DNA from 2 places in the Mogibacterium neglectum genome. Region 1 is predicted to be linked to the other one. Evidence: predicted binding sites of a transcription regulator. Region 1 holds the regulator's gene; the other holds the start of a gene.
The links. Region 1 encodes HrcA, which represses chaperone genes, less so after heat shock. Its sites were predicted from a motif close to TTAGCACTCNNNNNNNNNGAGTGCTAA; they were not measured.
Positions count from the first base shown of each region.

Region 1 (8,534 bases):
CTTTGTTACAATTACTAGGAATGTATTAAATTGATGATACATTTGAAGGTATGATTGGAGGTAACAAAATGAAAGTAAATGCAAAATCTATTGATTTAGCTAAAGTGCAGGCTGAGGCTGAAGAGTCATATCGCAAGGGATTCTTCTGCTGTGAAGCAGTTATGGAAGTTATTATGGATAACTTTGAACTAGATGTTCCACATGAGATTATCAAGATGGCTTCTGGAATGGCAATCGGCGTTGGTAAGTCAGGATGTATCTGTGGGGCGCTCAACGGTGGTGTTCTTGCAATAAGCATGTTCTTTGGCAGAGACCAGCAGAAGGGACCTAAGGATCCAGAGGTTGTAAAATGTATGAGCATGACTAATGAACTTCATGACTGGTTTAGAGAGAACAACACTAAGAAGGCAGCATGTTGCCGTGTTCTCACAAGGGAGTTCGATATGAGTCAGGGTGGTCATAAGTCGCAGTGCATCTACTATACAGGAATGTGTGCCGCAAAGCCTGCTGAAATACTCGCGCGTGAACTTGGAATTGAGACAACTGGAGAAATCAAAGTTCTTTCTCACGATGACTATCTCAAGACTAGAACTACACCGCTAGAAGCTTAATACTTGTTTTGTAGAGAACGGAGAATGTGATTATGATTAAGAAAGTACCTTTTCCCATATGTGGTGTGATGCTCGGAACGGCTGCCCTCGGAAATCTACTGCAGAGTTATTCGGAGACAGTTCGAAACGTTTGCGGAATTTTGGCAGCATTTTTGTTGATCTTAATACTATTAAAGCTCGTAAAATATCCGGGTACAATAAAACAAGATTTGGATACTCCTGTTATGGCTGGGGTGGCAGCTACTTTCCCTATGGCGCTGATGATACTCAGCACATACGTTAAACCATTTATCGGGCAAGGCGCATACTTTGTCTGGATATTCGCTATAGTATTACATGTCATTCTAATCGTATATTTCACAGCGAAGTTCCTACTGAAATACGATCAGAAGAATGTTTTCACGACCTGGTTTATCGTATATGTAGGAATTGCAGTTGCTGGAGTTACTGCACCTGCGTATGAAAAGATTGGATTTGGAGCAGCGACATTTTGGTTTGGTCTAGTTACGCTGATACCGCTTCTGGTAATAGTTATCAAGAGGTATGTGGCACACCCACTGCCAGAACCAGTTAAACCACTCAGTGGGATATTTGCAGCACCTATGAGCCTTTGTATCGCGGCATACATTCAGTCAGTTCAGGTTAAGAACTTTACACTGCTTATGGTGATGTTTGTAGTCGCAACAGTACTGTATGTATATTCTCTAGTTGTCTCCCTTGGATTGTTAAAGAAATTCTATCCAAGCTTTGCAGGATTTACGTTCCCATTTGTAATCAGTGCGATTGCTACCAAGCAAACTATGGCATGTTCTGCTCTCATGGGGCATCCGCTTTCATGGTTAAGCAACATAGTTCTAGCTGAGACGGTTATAGCAACAGCGTTCGTAGCATTTGTGTATGTGAAGTATATGGTGTTTATATTTGCTGGGAATGCAGGTCATGAGGGCAAATAACGTAAATGCATCAATAAGCAGAACTGTTGCAAAAAGGCAAGAGAGTAATCTTCTAAAAAGAAGCATCTGAGATTAATATTGATAGACCTCGGCATATGACCGAGGTCTATTTTAGTGTGAACATACGCTGATGTGTATTTCACGAAAAAAACATATAGTATTCAATTTTATGTGTTGACACATTGAGACTGTGATAGTAGACTATGTGTAGTGATTAGCACTCCGTATTAATGAGTGCTAACAAAATCTTGAGGACAGGAGGGAGAGCAATGGATATAAGTAAGAGAAAGCTTCAGATCCTCCAAGCAATTATTACTGATTACGTTAAAAGTGCGGAGCCTGTCGGTTCGCGGTCACTTGCTAAGAAGTATGGATTAGGCGTCAGCCCAGCGACGATTAGAAATGAGATGGCTGATTTAGAAGAGCTTGGATACTTAACTCATCCTCATACTTCGGCAGGTCGTGTACCTTCTGATAAAGCTTATAGACTTTATGTAAATAGTCTAATGAGTAAGCACGATCTTTCACTAGAGGAAAAAGAGATTATTAACGAGAGAATGCAGGTTAGTGTGGCTGAGTTTAATCAGACTCTTCAGCAGGCTGCGGAGCTTTTATCGGATATTACAAAGCTTGCATCCTTTGCGATGACACCATCAGCAAACTGTGACACGCTAAAGTTCATAAGGCTGCTTCCGGTAGATGAAGCCACAATCGTGTTGATGATAGTTTCGGATACAGGTAATGTTAACAATACTACGCTTAAAGTGGATGTTGCTTATACGCCTGAGGCTCTAGAAGTTTTGAGCAAGTCGATGACATATAACTATAAGGGAAATACGATAGATGAGGCCCTTAAGAAATCGATTATCGCAGATTTCAATTCTGACCTCGAAGCGATGAGTCCGTTGGCAAGTAAGATTATGCCTAATTTCATGAAGACACTTGAGGACATGCTCAATGTCAATCTCTACATGGAAGGCTTGACTAATATATTCAATATTCCTGAGTACAGCAGCATTGATAAGGCGAAAGCTTTTATCGAGCTAGTTAGCAAGAAGGATGAATTTGCTAAGGATATGCTTCAGCGTGACGATGGAATAATCGTAACTATAGGAGATGAAAATAGCGATTCTTCGATGAAAGATTGTTCTCTAGTAACAGCGACATATCACGTAGATGGTAAATTGATAGGAAAGATTGGTGTAATCGGACCGACACGCATGAACTACAGTGAGGTTACTTCAATTATGGAGTACTTAACTGAGAACCTCAGTAAATCGTTCTTACTAAGTGAAGGAAAGGAAATTAAGGATGACTGAAGAGAAAAAGATTAATATCAATCAAGCTGAAGATCAGACAAAGGTGACAGAAGAGATTAAGGCTGAAACATCAGAATCAATAGATGACAATATAGAAAATGAAAAAGCACCGCAAAAAGAGGAGCAGCCTAAATCCTCCGAAAACGCCAAAGGAAATGGTGAGGAGACTGCTGCCGAAGATGATAGCAAGAAAGCGGAAGCTGAAGAGAACGGTGATACAAAATACATCAGATTGATGGCAGAGTTTCAGAATTACAAGAAGAGAGTGGCAAAGGAAAAGTCTGACATCCATGCGTATGCAAATGAGAAGATTGTAACTGAACTACTCGAGGTTCTAGATAATTTCGAAAGAGCACTCGCAAGCGATGCTTCGGCAGACGTAGAAGGATATGCAAAGGGAATGAAACTGATCTTTGATCAATTGCTTGGAGTGTTAACTAAGTCTGGGCTTTTGGAAGTTGAAGCTTTGGGTGAAGATTTCGATCCTAACATGCATAACGCAGTTATGACAGCGGATAGTGAGGAGTACGGTAGCAACAAGGTTTGCAGTGTGCTTCAGAAGGGATATACCCTTAATGGAAAGGTCATTAGACCGTCGATGGTTACCGTCGCAAAGTAGTAGTGCGATAGCATGAAAGACGTGTACATAAATTTAGTAAATTAAGATTTCTTATATGAAAGGAAGTAAAAAAATGAGCAAGATAATTGGAATTGATTTAGGAACAACAAATAGTTGTGTAGCCGTTCTAGAGGGCGGAGAACCAGTGGTAATCGCAAATGCAGAGGGTTCAAGAACTACTCCATCTGTAGTTGCATTCACTAAAAATGGTGAGAGACTAGTAGGAGAGACTGCTAAGAGACAAGCTATAACTAATCCAGATAGAACTATCGCTTCTATCAAGAGACATATGGGTGAGAGCTATACTGTAGAGATTGATGGCAAGAGCTACACTCCACAGGATATTTCAGCTATGATATTAGGAAAGCTCAAGTCTGATGCTGAAGCTTACCTCGGAGAAAAGGTTTCAGAGGCTGTAATCACAGTTCCTGCATACTTCTCCGATGCACAGAAACAGGCTACAAAGGATGCTGGTAAGATTGCAGGACTCGATGTAAAGAGAATTATCAATGAACCAACCGCTGCATCGCTAGCATATGGACTAGACAAGGCGGACGGATCACAGAAGATTCTCGTATACGATTTAGGTGGTGGTACATTCGATGTATCAGTGCTTGAACTAGGAGACGGAGTATTTGAAGTACTAGCTACAAACGGAGATACACATCTCGGTGGAGATGACTTCGATAACGCAGTTCTCGACTTCTTAGCTGATTCCTTCATGGCAGAGCACGGAATTGATCTTAGAAAAGATAACATGGCTCTACAGAGACTTAAGGAAGCTGCAGAAAAGGCTAAGAAAGAGTTATCAAGTGCTCAGACAACTAAGATTAATCTGCCATTCATCACAGTTTCTGAAGCTGGCCCGCTCCACATGGATATGGATCTTACAAGAGCTAGATTTGACCAACTTACAAGCGATCTAGTAGATAGAAGTATTGAGCCAATGAAGAAGGCTATGGCAGATGCTGGAGTAACTAACTCTGATATCGCTAAAGTAATCCTCGTTGGTGGTTCGACTCGTATTCCGGCAGTTCAGGCTGCAGTTCAGAAAGTGACGGGTAAAGAGCCATTTAAGGGAATCAACCCTGATGAGTGCGTTGCAGTAGGTGCTTCAATCCAGGCTGGTGTACTTACAGGTGAGGTAAATGATGTTCTTCTGCTCGACGTTACTCCACTGTCACTTTCTATCGAGACACTCGGTGGTGTAGCAACTAAGCTAATCGAGAGAAACACAACTATTCCAACTAAGAAGAGCCAGATTTTCTCGACAGCAGCAGATAATCAGACTGCAGTAGATGTTCACGTAATGCAGGGAGAAAGAGAGATGGCTGCCGACAATATCACGCTAGGAAGATTCCAGCTAACGGGCATTGCTCCAGCTCCTCGTGGAATACCACAGATTGAGGTTACATTTGATATAGATGCTAATGGTATCGTAAATGTAAGCGCTAAAGACCTCGGAACTGGTAAAGAGCAGCAGATTACAATTACGTCTTCAACTAAGCTTTCTGAGGATGAGATAAATGCTAAGATCAAGGAAGCTGAACAGTATGCTGAAGAGGATAAGAAGAAGAAGGAAGAAGTAGAGGTTAAAAACCAGGCTGAAGGAATTCTCTTCGAAACTGAAAAGCAGATGAATGAGCTAGGAGACAAGGTTGCAGCAGATGAGAAGTCTAAGGTTGATGCTGCAAGGGAAGACCTTAAGAAGGCAGTAGAGGCTAATGACATTGAGGATATTAAGGCTAAGATTGAAGCTCTTACGCAGGCTTTCTATCCAATTTCATCAAGAATCTATCAGGAAGCTCAGCAGGCGCAGGCAGGAACTACAGAAGCTGGTGAGCAGTCACAGGACGGAGCACAGAGTGCAGGTCCAAGTGGTAACACTGTAGATGCTGATTATGAAGTTGTAGACGAAGACAAATAAGTCTAAATACAGCAGGTGATTACTGCCGGCACTTAGTGCCGGCAGTTCACTGATTTAATAAATTTATCGTTGGAAGGAAATAATATGGCAGAAAAGAGAGATTATTATGAGGTGCTAGGCATCCAGAAAGGCGCTTCCGAAGACGAAATCAAGAAAGCTTATCGCAAGATGGCGATTAAGTATCATCCTGATAAGAATCCAGGAGATAAGAAAGCTGAAGAAAAATTCAAGGAAGCCAATGAAGCATACGCTGTATTGTCGGATCCTGATAAAAAGAATAAGTATGACAGATTTGGACACGCAGGAGTAGATCCGAATGCAGGCTTTGGCGATGGAGCGGGCTTTGGAGGAGGCTTCGGTGGCTTTGAAGATATATTCGATATGTTTGGAGGCGGTTTCGGTGGTTTCGGCGGACGCGGTGCAAAGAGAAATGGCCCACGTAAGGGTAATGACCTACAGAAGTCGATTACGATTGAATTTACAGAAGCTATATTTGGTTGTAGAAAAGAGATTAGGCTAACCAAAGAAGTTAAATGTAAAACTTGTAGCGGTGAAGGGACAGCCCCTGGAACGCATAAGCATACCTGTGAGAAGTGTGGCGGAACTGGTCAGGTTTCCCGTGTATCACAGACTCCTTTTGGCACTTTCCAAAATGTAACAACTTGTGATGCATGTGGTGGAACCGGTCAAGTAATAGAAAAGCCTTGCCCTGATTGTCACGGCAAAGGCACGGTTAGAAAAACCGTTACGCTTAAGATTGATATTCCGGCTGGAGTTGATAGCGACAGTATCATACCAATTCGTGGAGAGGGTGAACCTGGTGTAAATGGAGGTTCGTCCGGCGACCTTTATATCGTCTTAAACGTAAAGCCGCACAAGATTTACAAGAGACGTGGTGATGACCTATACCTGACAATGCCTATTTCATACGATCAGGCAGTTCTCGGTGACAAGGTCAAGGTACCGGGTTTCAACGAGACTTATTCTTATACCCTTGCGCCAGGAACACAAACGGGTTCTAACTTCAGGCTTAAGGGTAAGGGTGTTAAAAACCCTAGAACCGGCAGATATGGTGACCTTTATGTAAAGGTAAATATCGAGGTTCCTACTAAGCTTAATGCGAAGGAGAAAAAGGCGATTAAGGACATGGCCGAGACATTCTCAGAGAATTCGTATCCACGCAAAAAGGAGTTTAGCAAACTAAAGTTTGATAAATAAAGTAAATATAAAGATAAACAAAAAATAGTAAGAAAAATAATAAATAAGCATTCAAAAATATAACACAAAATACATGGGGTTGCCGCACAAAAATTGCAGCAACCCCATGTTAGTTAGTAATTATAATCCTGTTCAGATATTTTTTCTACGAATGACTTCAATTATTTTTTTATTAAGTAATAACTGTTACGTTTATCCTTTGTTGATTTTTCCATATTGATACAGAGCAACCATCGCATTAACAGCCTGTTCTGCGGTTGCATACGCAGGGATGCCATGATCCCTTAGTTTAAGGATGGCTTCCTGGCACTCGTTTCCGCCCTGGCATTCCATAATGAACGGTTTACCGAGGTGACGATAGGTATCATGTATGCGGATAACCAAATCAGTAACTGCATCCACATCAGTCACGGCAGTAGGGCAAATCGAACCGATAATGCCGTGTACGTTAGGGTCACGCATAGCCTGTGTAAAGGCTCCTTTGTACTGAATTGGTGAGGCTGTTCCTGAAATATCAACAGGGTTCAATGGAGAACCGAACATAGGCATATAAGCACGAATTCTGTCAGATAGACTTGGTGAAATCTCGTTCAGCTCATGCATAGGCATGCCTCTACGTTCGAAGTGGTCGCAACTCAATAACCCAGATCCTCCTCCGTTTGTAATCATTACGATATTATCTCCTTTTGCAGGTGGTTGCATACCAAGTGCCATAGATATATCGAGGAATTCTTCCCATGTTGTTGCACGAATCGCTCCCGCTTTCTTGAAAACTTCGTCATAGAACGCATCCGATGTTCCTGCATTTTCAGAAGCAGTATGTGCAAATGCAGCTTTCTCACCAATCTTTGAACCACCAACCTTTATGGTGACAATTGGTTTATTTACATTTTGACAAGCTTCTATGAAAGCATCAGGACTGTCTAGCCCCTCAATATACACAGCAAGGCACTTTGTATCCTTGTCTCTACCCGCATATGCGATGAACTCGCAGAAATCCACATCGGCTTTATTGCCGAGTCCGACGAAGAAACTCATGCCGTAGTGATCCTTCTGTGAAGACCCTAAAGCAGCAAGTAAGTTAGCACCGGACTGTGAAATCATCGCAACTGGTCCCTTGATAGGTAAGTATGGGATAAATCCACAATTGAAGTCAAGATATGGGCTTCCCATTCCAACTAAATTTGGACCGATAAGAGGTAATTTGTTGTCACGGCAATATTGAGTCAGATCATCTTGTAGGGCACCACGACCAATTTCCTTGAATGCACTGGTAGCGATGACTACAATTTTAACCTTTTTGGCAACACAATCCTCTAATACGGACTTAACAATATGCGCCGGAACAGCAAGGAATGCCAAATCAACTTCTTTAGGAATGTCTTTAACTGTGGGATACGCCTTAAGTCCATTTACTTTGTCAGCACGTGGATTAACAGGATAAATTTCTCCCTTGTAACCCCACAGCTTGAGACCGTCTACAACTTTGTAGCCTACCTTTGTCGAATAGCGACTGGCGCCAACAACGGCGATAGACTTAGGATTTAATGCATACTGAAGATTATCTATCACATAATCGCGAGGATGTTTTACAATCATCTTATTTCACCTCCTCATGATCCGTTGAAAATCGGCACTTCGGTGCTCCGGTTTCCATACGGTTTTGGAGAAAGTCGTCCGTCATAACGCACTCCTCCCAATAGCCATTTTCATCATCAAGTCGTGCTACCCAACGTCTGAATTGGCGTTTGGAGTTAGCGACCTTAACTTCTTCAATTTCTGCATATTTTTCGAGCCTGTTGCGAATTTCATCAACATCATTTAACTCTGTGAAGACACTTAATAGGCAGTCATAGAAAGAATCGCCAAACTGGAAGATATCAACAA
Region 1 is NZ_CP128647.1:437,542-446,075, forward strand. Features, by position in the region: gene QU661_RS01990 (C-GCAxxG-C-C family protein) at 69-611, shown strand; gene QU661_RS01995 (TDT family transporter) at 644-1,564, shown strand; gene hrcA (heat-inducible transcriptional repressor HrcA) at 1,834-2,883, shown strand; gene grpE (nucleotide exchange factor GrpE) at 2,876-3,502, shown strand; gene dnaK (molecular chaperone DnaK) at 3,576-5,429, shown strand; gene dnaJ (molecular chaperone DnaJ) at 5,514-6,647, shown strand; gene QU661_RS02020 (acetate--CoA ligase family protein) at 6,840-8,246, opposite strand; gene QU661_RS02025 (hypothetical protein) at 8,248-8,534, opposite strand, start outside.

Region 2 (8,534 bases), 820 kb from region 1:
GATTGCCGTCATTAAATCTGCATTCAAGCAGAAGTACGGTATACCGAGGCAGCCGAGGCTCGTACAAGGTCTGAAGTCGGAGATAGTCTTCGGCGACGAATTTAATAATCCAGACGCTGTGAGAGGACTCGAAGAGTTCTCTCACATTTGGCTAATTTGGGGATTCTCACGTAACAAGATAGATATGAATGTGAAGAACCCAGCGTGGAAACCGACTGTGAGACCCCCTCGACTTGGCGGAGATATACGTAAGGGGGTATTTGCCACAAGGTCGCCATATAGACCGAACTCACTTGGCATGTCCGCAGTTAAGCTACTTGAGATAAGAAATGTGAGTGGTAAGCTCAGCCTTATCGTTGAAGGAGCAGATCTCCTTGACGGAACGCCTATATACGACATCAAGCCGTATGTCCCATATAGTGATATCATCACAGATGCAGATAAAGGGTTTGCACATGGTGTCGACACTGCGATAGATGTGGAATTTCCAGAGAATTTACTTTCAAAAGTAGATGAAGAGTTTCGCGCGCCACTCATGAGGATTCTTGAACTTGATCCACGTGATGCATATGATAGAGAATCTGTAAAGCCTTGTAAGATGGCGTTTGCAAACGTGGATATAGAGTTTGAGTTTCAAGGCGGAAAGTTGGTTGTCACATCGGTGAAGAAGCTTTAAAGCCACTGATAAAATCATTTAATGTCGAATTAAAGCAAGTAAATAGAACAGAAAATAGAATAATGATAAGAGAAACAGATAGATCATTTTGATAGATAAGAACATGGATAACGACAAGATTATTACAGCGCGAATAGAGGATAAGCTAGAGCAGGCTGAACGCGGTAGCTACATTACCACGACAGGTTTTCTCAACATGCACGAACAGTCGCTTGCCATGCGCGTAGTCAGGGGGAGGAATGACGTCAAATCATTTTTCTACGGTGGCTACGAGGATGCCGAGAGGGGAATTCTCATGTTCGTTCCGGATGTCTATGCAGATACTCTCGAGGAAGCGCTGGAGATGATTTCCCCACTCTCGGTGCTCCATATCAAGGCTTCTCCTGGTGGCAGAAAGCTCACACACAGGGACTATCTCGGTTCTGTTCTATCGCTCGGACTCGATAGGTCTGTGATCGGTGATATCCTGGTAAATGATAAAGGTGCTGACATGATTATAAATTCAGAAATCGTAGATTTTCTTCTATCCGAATTTCACAGCGCAGGTCATACAAATCTCCAGATCACGGCCTCTGAGATATGCAATCTGAAAGTCCCCGAGCAGATGGTGAAATCGGTTAGAGATACGCTCTCTTCACCAAGACTGGATAACGTCGTGTCAGCAGCATTTCATGTCTCTCGAAGTGAAGCGGTGAGAGCCATAAAGGGTGGCATCGTATTTGTAAATCACGATGAAGTAACCAAGATAGATAAGCGTATAGATGAAGGCAACACGATAGTTCTACGCGGCAAGGGAAAGGCAGTGCTCACAGAATTCTCTGGACTCTCCAAGAAGGGGAGAATCTGGGCTGAGTTTAAGGTGTTCATTTAGGTAGCATGGAAAATAAACTGTAAGCGTCATAGTAATGAACCATGCATAATGGGGATCGAAATGGAAATCAAACCTAGCGGAGATTACGCTTTTAGAAACATAAGTCATTGATACTATCAGGTAGCTGTTTGAACTAGTTTCTCGCTAGTGTTACAATCAAAATGTAATATATTTTTCTAAATAATAATTTCATCGGAGGTAGACAAATGTTTGAATATACCGATATCAAGACTGCTCCTGTAGCTCTCGGACCATATTCACAGGCAGTGATGGCAGGAAATACACTTTATGCTTCTGGCGCAATCGGAATCGACCCTGAGACAGGAAAGTTTGTAGGCGAAGATGTGCAGAGCCAGTGCGAGCAGGCTTGTAAAAATGTAGGAGAGATTCTTAAGGCTAATGGCATGACTTACGATAACGTAGTTAAGACCACTTGCTATATCCTCGATATGACAGAGTTCAAGGATTTCAATGAAGTGTATGCTAAGTATTTCACTTCAAAACCAGCTAGATCCTGTGTTGCAATCACAGCACTTCCAGCAGGAGCACTCTGTGAAGTGGAAATTATTGCAGTAAAGTAAAATCTACGAAATAAAAAACTGTGACGAAAACCCATATTGAAATTTTCAATAGCTGGAAATTCACTAATTTCGGAGCAGTAACTATGATAATCGACTGAATTTGAGTAGCTGTAACATAAGTGATCGCCTGCAAATGCTTGCTGGCGGTCATTTTATTTGCAACTCCTATCAATCAGAATGGAAATTTCATGTATAATAGCCATTATGAAAGGACGGACTTATGAACAACATTAAGGTTATTAGATTTGATAATTTGCACGATATAGAGTTACCTCATGTGTTCGAGTGTGGACAGTGTTTTCGCTGGAATGAGTGCGAGGATGGTTCATACATAGGTGTTACAGGAGGCTATGCTGCACACGTTTCGCTTGAGCATTATGATGATTCGTGCGCACTCATAATTGAGTGCACAGGCGGAAGTGAGGAGTACTGGCATAGATATTTCGATTTGGATACGGACTACAGTGCTATGAAGAAGACTCTTCTAAGGGGCGAACCTAAGCTAGCAAGGTCAATTGACATATGCCACGGTATCAGAATACTCAATCAGGACTACTGGGAGGTGCTAATTTCCTTTATAGTCTCACAGAACAACAATATTCCAAGGATTAAGAAATGCATCGAGTCGTTAGCGAAGAATTACGGCACAGAGATAGGTGAATTCATGGGTGAGGTGAGATACGCATTTCCGACACCTGATCAACTATCTAAGGCCACGCTTGGAGAACTTGCAGACCTGAAACTCGGGTACAGGAATGCCTACATCGTATCGGCACCTAAGCACTTTGCGGAGCAAGGTATACCGACGGGAACGACGGAAGAGAAGCACAAAGCGCTACTATCATATTTAGGCGTCGGACCTAAGGTTGCGAACTGCATATTGCTATTTGGATTAAGAGACTTTACTGCATTTCCTATAGATATCTGGATGAAGAAGATAATGGTTGACCTCTATGGTTTTGACATAAAGGATATCAAAGGCATGCAGAAGTTTGCAGACGAGCACTTCGGAGATTTAGGAGGCATCGCGCAGCAATATCTGTTCTATTACTATAGAAGCATGAAGTGAAGATATTTTCACATTTAATTCATAGTGCCGTGTTGACAACATATGAGGTGCTGAGTAAAATTATGTTATAGAGCTTAGCACTCTTAATAATTGAGTGCTAACAATATGAATAAGACTTATGATTAGGAGGTTACAAATGAGTATAGGAATAAAGCCACTAGGTGCAAGAGTCGTAATTAAACGTAGTGAAGCACTTGAGAAGACGGAAGGCGGTCTGATACTTTCGGCAAGTGCCAAGGAGAAGCCACAGGAGGCTGAGGTCCTCGCAGTAGGTCCAGGAACTGAAGACGAGAAGATGGAAGTAAAGGTTGGAGATAAGGTTATATTCTCAAAGTACGGCGGCACAGAGCTCAAGTACGGTGGTGAGGATTATATCATCTTGAGCCAGAAGGATATCTTGGCAGTAATCGAGTAATTGCTTAGCCTCTACAGAGGTATAGTTACACACTGCAAAGAGAGACAGATATGCATAATATTGCAAAGACAGTAGTTTAAATCTAATCACGCACCTTGATTGGTGCATATATATAGGAGGAAGCTAAAATGGCAAAGGATTTACATTATGGAGAGGAGTCAAGAAGAAAACTCCTCGCAGGCGTAGATAAGCTTGCAGATACGGTTAAAATTACACTTGGACCTAAAGGCAGAAATGTTCTCATCGAGAGATCATATGGATCTCCGCTTATTACTAACGACGGAGTTTCAATCGCTAAGGAGATTGAGCTCGAAGATCAGGTTGAGAACATGGGTGCTCAACTGGTTAAGGAAGTTGCTACCAAGACTAACGATGTAGCAGGTGATGGAACTACTACAGCTACACTGCTAACACAGGCAATCGTTCGCGAGGGCTTCAAGAACGTAACTGCTGGTGCTAATCCAATGGTTCTCAAGAAGGGAATCAGCGGTGCTGTAGAGGTTGCAGTTGAGTACCTCAAGAACAGTGCAGTTAAGGTAGATGACAAGGAGAGCGTAGCTCAGGTCGCTTCTGTTTCAGCAGGAGATAGAGAGATTGGAGAGCTCATCTCAGAGGCTATGGAGAAGGTAGGAACTGACGGAGTAATAACAGTCGAAGAATCTAGATCTCTCGGCACTACACTAGATGTAGTTGAGGGTATGCAGTTCGATAGAGGATACCTGTCACCATATATGGCAGCTAATTCTGAGAAGATGGAAGCAGTTCTCGATAACCCATATATCCTTCTTACAGACAAGAAGATTTCCAACATCCAGGACCTAGTTCCACTTCTTGAGGACATCATGAAGTCCGGTAAGAAGTTGCTCATCGTTGCAGATGACGTAGATGGCGAGGCGCTCGCAACACTCGTTGTTAACAAGTTAAGAGGAACTCTTGATGTAGTGGCTGTAAAGGCCCCTGGATTTGGCGACAGAAGAAAGGCTATGATGGAGGATATCGCAATCCTCACAGGCGGTACTGTTATCAGCGAGGAGCTAGGATACGAGCTTAAGGAAGCTACAGTGGACATGCTCGGTAAGGCTGGAACTGTTAAGGTTAATAAGGATCATACAGTAATCGTTAACGGTGCTGGAAATAAGGCTGAAATCGAAGAGAGAGTTGAGAAAATCAAGGGAGAGATCGAGGATTCGACTTCTGATTTCGACAGAGAGAAGCTACAGGAGAGACTTGCTAAGCTAGTTGGCGGAGTTGCAGTTATCAATGCTGGAGCTGCCACAGAGACAGAGTTAAAGGAGAAGAAGCTCAGACTTGAGGATGCTCTCAATGCTACAAGGGCAGCTGTTGAGGAAGGCATCGTTGCAGGTGGTGGTACATCGCTTATCTGTGCAATCGATAAGGTATCTGAGTATGCTGAGAGCCTAGAAGGAGATATGAAGACTGGTGCTAGAATCGTAGTCAGAGCACTAGAGGAGCCAGTTAGACAGATTGCTGAGAACGCTGGATTTGAAGGTAGCGTAATTGTTGCTAAGGTTAAGGAGTCCAAGAAGGGCGTAGGATTTAATGCAGCAACAGAGGCGTACGTAGACATGATTGAAGCTGGTATCGTTGACCCGGTTAAGGTTACTAGATCTGCGCTTCAGAACGCTTCAAGTGTAGCAGGTATGCTTCTCACTACTGAAGCTGGAATTTCTGAGATTAAGGAAGATTTGCCAGCTGCACCTGCAATGCCTGCAGGCGGCGGAATGGGCATGATGTAATAGGCAAAGGATATGGCAGCAAGAGCATCATCAAAGACAGATAGAGCAATAGCTGGACGCCTTACTGTCAGTCCGCTTTTTGAGAATATGACGGTAGATGACGTGCACAACTGCTTCACATGCAGTGGTGCACTCTGCCTCTCATTCAAGAAGGGAGACATGATATTCACTGAAGAGGATGAACCAACCAAGCTCCACATTCTCCTAGATGGCGGTGTACGAATCGGTTATGATTCCTTCGACGGCAACAGGAGAGTTATCGGAAACTTTACAGATACTGGTGAGGTGTTTGGAGATATACTGCTATTTCTCGGCAAAGAGAAGTACGGTGTATTTGCTCAGGCTACTTGTGATACCAAGGTCATTGCATTGCCACGAGAGTTCATGGCGGAAACCTGTGGAAGCGGCTGTGGATATCATAATCAGCTGATCAATAATATGCTGATGAGCTTTGCGAGGAATGCCTACGCGCTAAATATGAGGCTGAGGATACTATCCTGTCCGACTCTCCGTCAGAAGATCGCCAAGATGTTACTCATCTACAACGATAGAGATATGAACAAGCCAATCAATATGACGAGAGAAGGTTTAGCGGAGTTCCTAGGTGTGACGAGACCATCAGTTTCAAGGGAGCTGATGAAGATGCAGGACGATGGTTTGATCGAGATAAAGGGTCGCAAGATATATGTCCTTGACCCTGCGGAAATCGAGGCGCTCAACTAATACACCCAGCATATTGGGCGTGCAATTTAATAAGAATAAAGTAATTGATATGGACACGATGTATTAATTCAAAAACAAAAATTAAAAGATAGAATTGTAACATTAGTTACAGATTCTATCTTTTTTTAATGATATGCTTGAGCCATAAATTAAAGCAAACAATTGATTAAAGACAAAAATGAACGTTATATAAGAGTTGAAAGGAGAAACACATGGAAAACCGTATGTTTTGTTATCAGTGCCAGGAGACAGCAAAGGGCACAGGATGTACTATGAGAGGTGTTTGCGGCAAGCTTCCTGAGACAGCAGGATTACAGGATCTGCTCGTATACGTAACTAAGGGACTTTCTGCAGTGACTACACAGCTAAGAGCTGAGGGTAAGGAAGTAAGCGAGCAGGTAAATCACCTAGTGTCGTTAAACCTATTCACAACTATCACAAATGCTAACTTTGATGACGAAGCAATCACAGCTAAGATCGTTGAGACACTAACATGTAAGGAGCAGCTACTAAAGCAGCTTGACGATACAAGCAAGCTTCCTGAGGCTGCAAAGTGGAATGGCTGCGTTGGTGAGTTCGCTGCAAAGGCTGCAAGCCCAGAGGTTGGCGTTCTATCCACTGAGAACGAGGATGTTAGATCTCTAAGAGAGCTCATCACTTATGGACTAAAGGGACTTTCCGCTTATAGCAAGCACGCAAACGCTCTGCTTAAGGACAACGTCGAGGTTGATGCTTTCATGCAGAAGGCTCTAGCACTTACACTGGACGATTCTCTATCAATAGATGACCTAGTTGCACTTACACTAGAGACAGGTAAGTACGGTGTAGATGGTATGGCTCTACTTGACGAGGCAAATACATCTGCTTACGGAAACCCAGAGATCACAAAGGTAGATCTCGGTGTTAGAAAGAACCCAGGAATCCTGATTTCAGGTCACGACCTAAAGGACCTCGAGATGCTTCTAGAGCAGACAGAGGGAACAGGCGTAGATGTATATACACACTCTGAGATGCTCGCAGGTCAGTATTACCCAGCATTCAAGAAGTACGAGCACTTCGCTGGTAACTACGGAAATGCATGGTGGAAGCAGAAGGAAGAGTTCGAGACATTCAACGGACCTATCCTGATGACTACAAACTGCATCGTGCCACCAGCAGATAGCTACAAGGATAGACTATTTACAACAGGTGCAGCAGGATACCCAGGATGCAAGCACATCGACGGCAAGTATGGTGAGACTAAGGACTTCTCCGAAATCATCGAGCTAGCTAAGAAGTGCCCAGCGCCAACAGAGATTGAGACAGGAGAGATCGTAGGTGGATTTGCACACGAGCAGGTATTTGCACTAGCAGATACAGTAGTTGAGGCAGTTAAGTCTGGAGCAATCAAGAAGTTCTTCGTAATGGCTGGCTGCGACGGCAGAATGAAGTCTAGAAACTACTACACAGATTTTGCAAAGGCTCTACCTAAGGATACAGTAATCCTCACAGCAGGATGCGCTAAGTACAAGTACAACAAGCTAGACCTTGGAGACATCGGTGGAATTCCACGTGTGCTCGACGCAGGACAGTGCAACGACTCATATTCACTAGCATTGATCGCACTCAAGCTCAAGGAAGTATTTGGACTAGATGACGTTAACGAGCTACCAATCGCTTACAACATCGCTTGGTATGAGCAGAAGGCTGTAATCGTACTTCTCGCACTTCTATACCTCGGTGTTAAGAACATCCACCTAGGACCAACGCTACCAGGATTCCTCTCGCCAAACGTTGCAAACGTACTTGTTGAGAACTTCGGAATCGCAGGAATCGGAACAGTAGACGACGATATCGAGCTATTCCTTGGAAAATAGGAGGTAACGATGAGTTTATTTCTAGGACCTATACATCAGTGGCTATATGACAAGATTATATTTCAGGATGACCTCACAGATGCTCTGATCGATGCTGGAAAGGCAGAGGGCTGGAGCGAGCTAACAGAGGAGCTTGCAAATGAGTGTCACAGCTACGATAGACGTCCGCTTGAAGAGGCGGTTGACCCTGACAACATTCACGGCAGCCTTCAGGCAAGAATTGCAGATGCAGAGTGCAGATATGCGAAGCTGGTTAAGACTATCGCAGCAGCAAACCCTGCAAGAGTAGAGGATCTAAAGCAGGCAGCTAGACGCTTCGGCGAGCTAAATGCGGTACCAGCTGGAACTAAGCCAGATGTAGCTTTCGGATACCTTAACAACACACTGCTCGATGGCATGCCTTGTGACAATGTAAATGAAATGATCAGCCAGACAGACGACTCCATCACATGGAGGCGCAACATGGACATTCACGCTCAGCACTGGGCTAATGAAGAGGATGAACTCTACTATGTGCTCAGAACAGAACTAGTCAAGGGAATGTTCGAACCTGCAGGCCTCACATATGAGGAGCCTCAGGAGGGAA
Region 2 is NZ_CP128647.1:1,258,446-1,266,979, reverse strand. Features, by position in the region: gene tsaA (tRNA (N6-threonylcarbamoyladenosine(37)-N6)-methyltransferase TrmO) at 1-676, shown strand, start outside; gene QU661_RS05925 (YlmH family RNA-binding protein) at 765-1,547, shown strand; gene QU661_RS05920 (Rid family detoxifying hydrolase) at 1,754-2,128, shown strand; gene QU661_RS05915 (DNA-3-methyladenine glycosylase family protein) at 2,349-3,197, shown strand; gene QU661_RS05910 (co-chaperone GroES) at 3,340-3,612, shown strand; gene groL (chaperonin GroEL) at 3,741-5,369, shown strand; gene QU661_RS05900 (Crp/Fnr family transcriptional regulator) at 5,382-6,092, shown strand; gene hcp (hydroxylamine reductase) at 6,305-7,948, shown strand; gene QU661_RS05890 (hypothetical protein) at 7,958-8,534, shown strand, end outside.
Region 2: a site for HrcA is predicted at 3,272-3,298, ahead of QU661_RS05910 (co-chaperone GroES). Genes of this name have one in related genera too.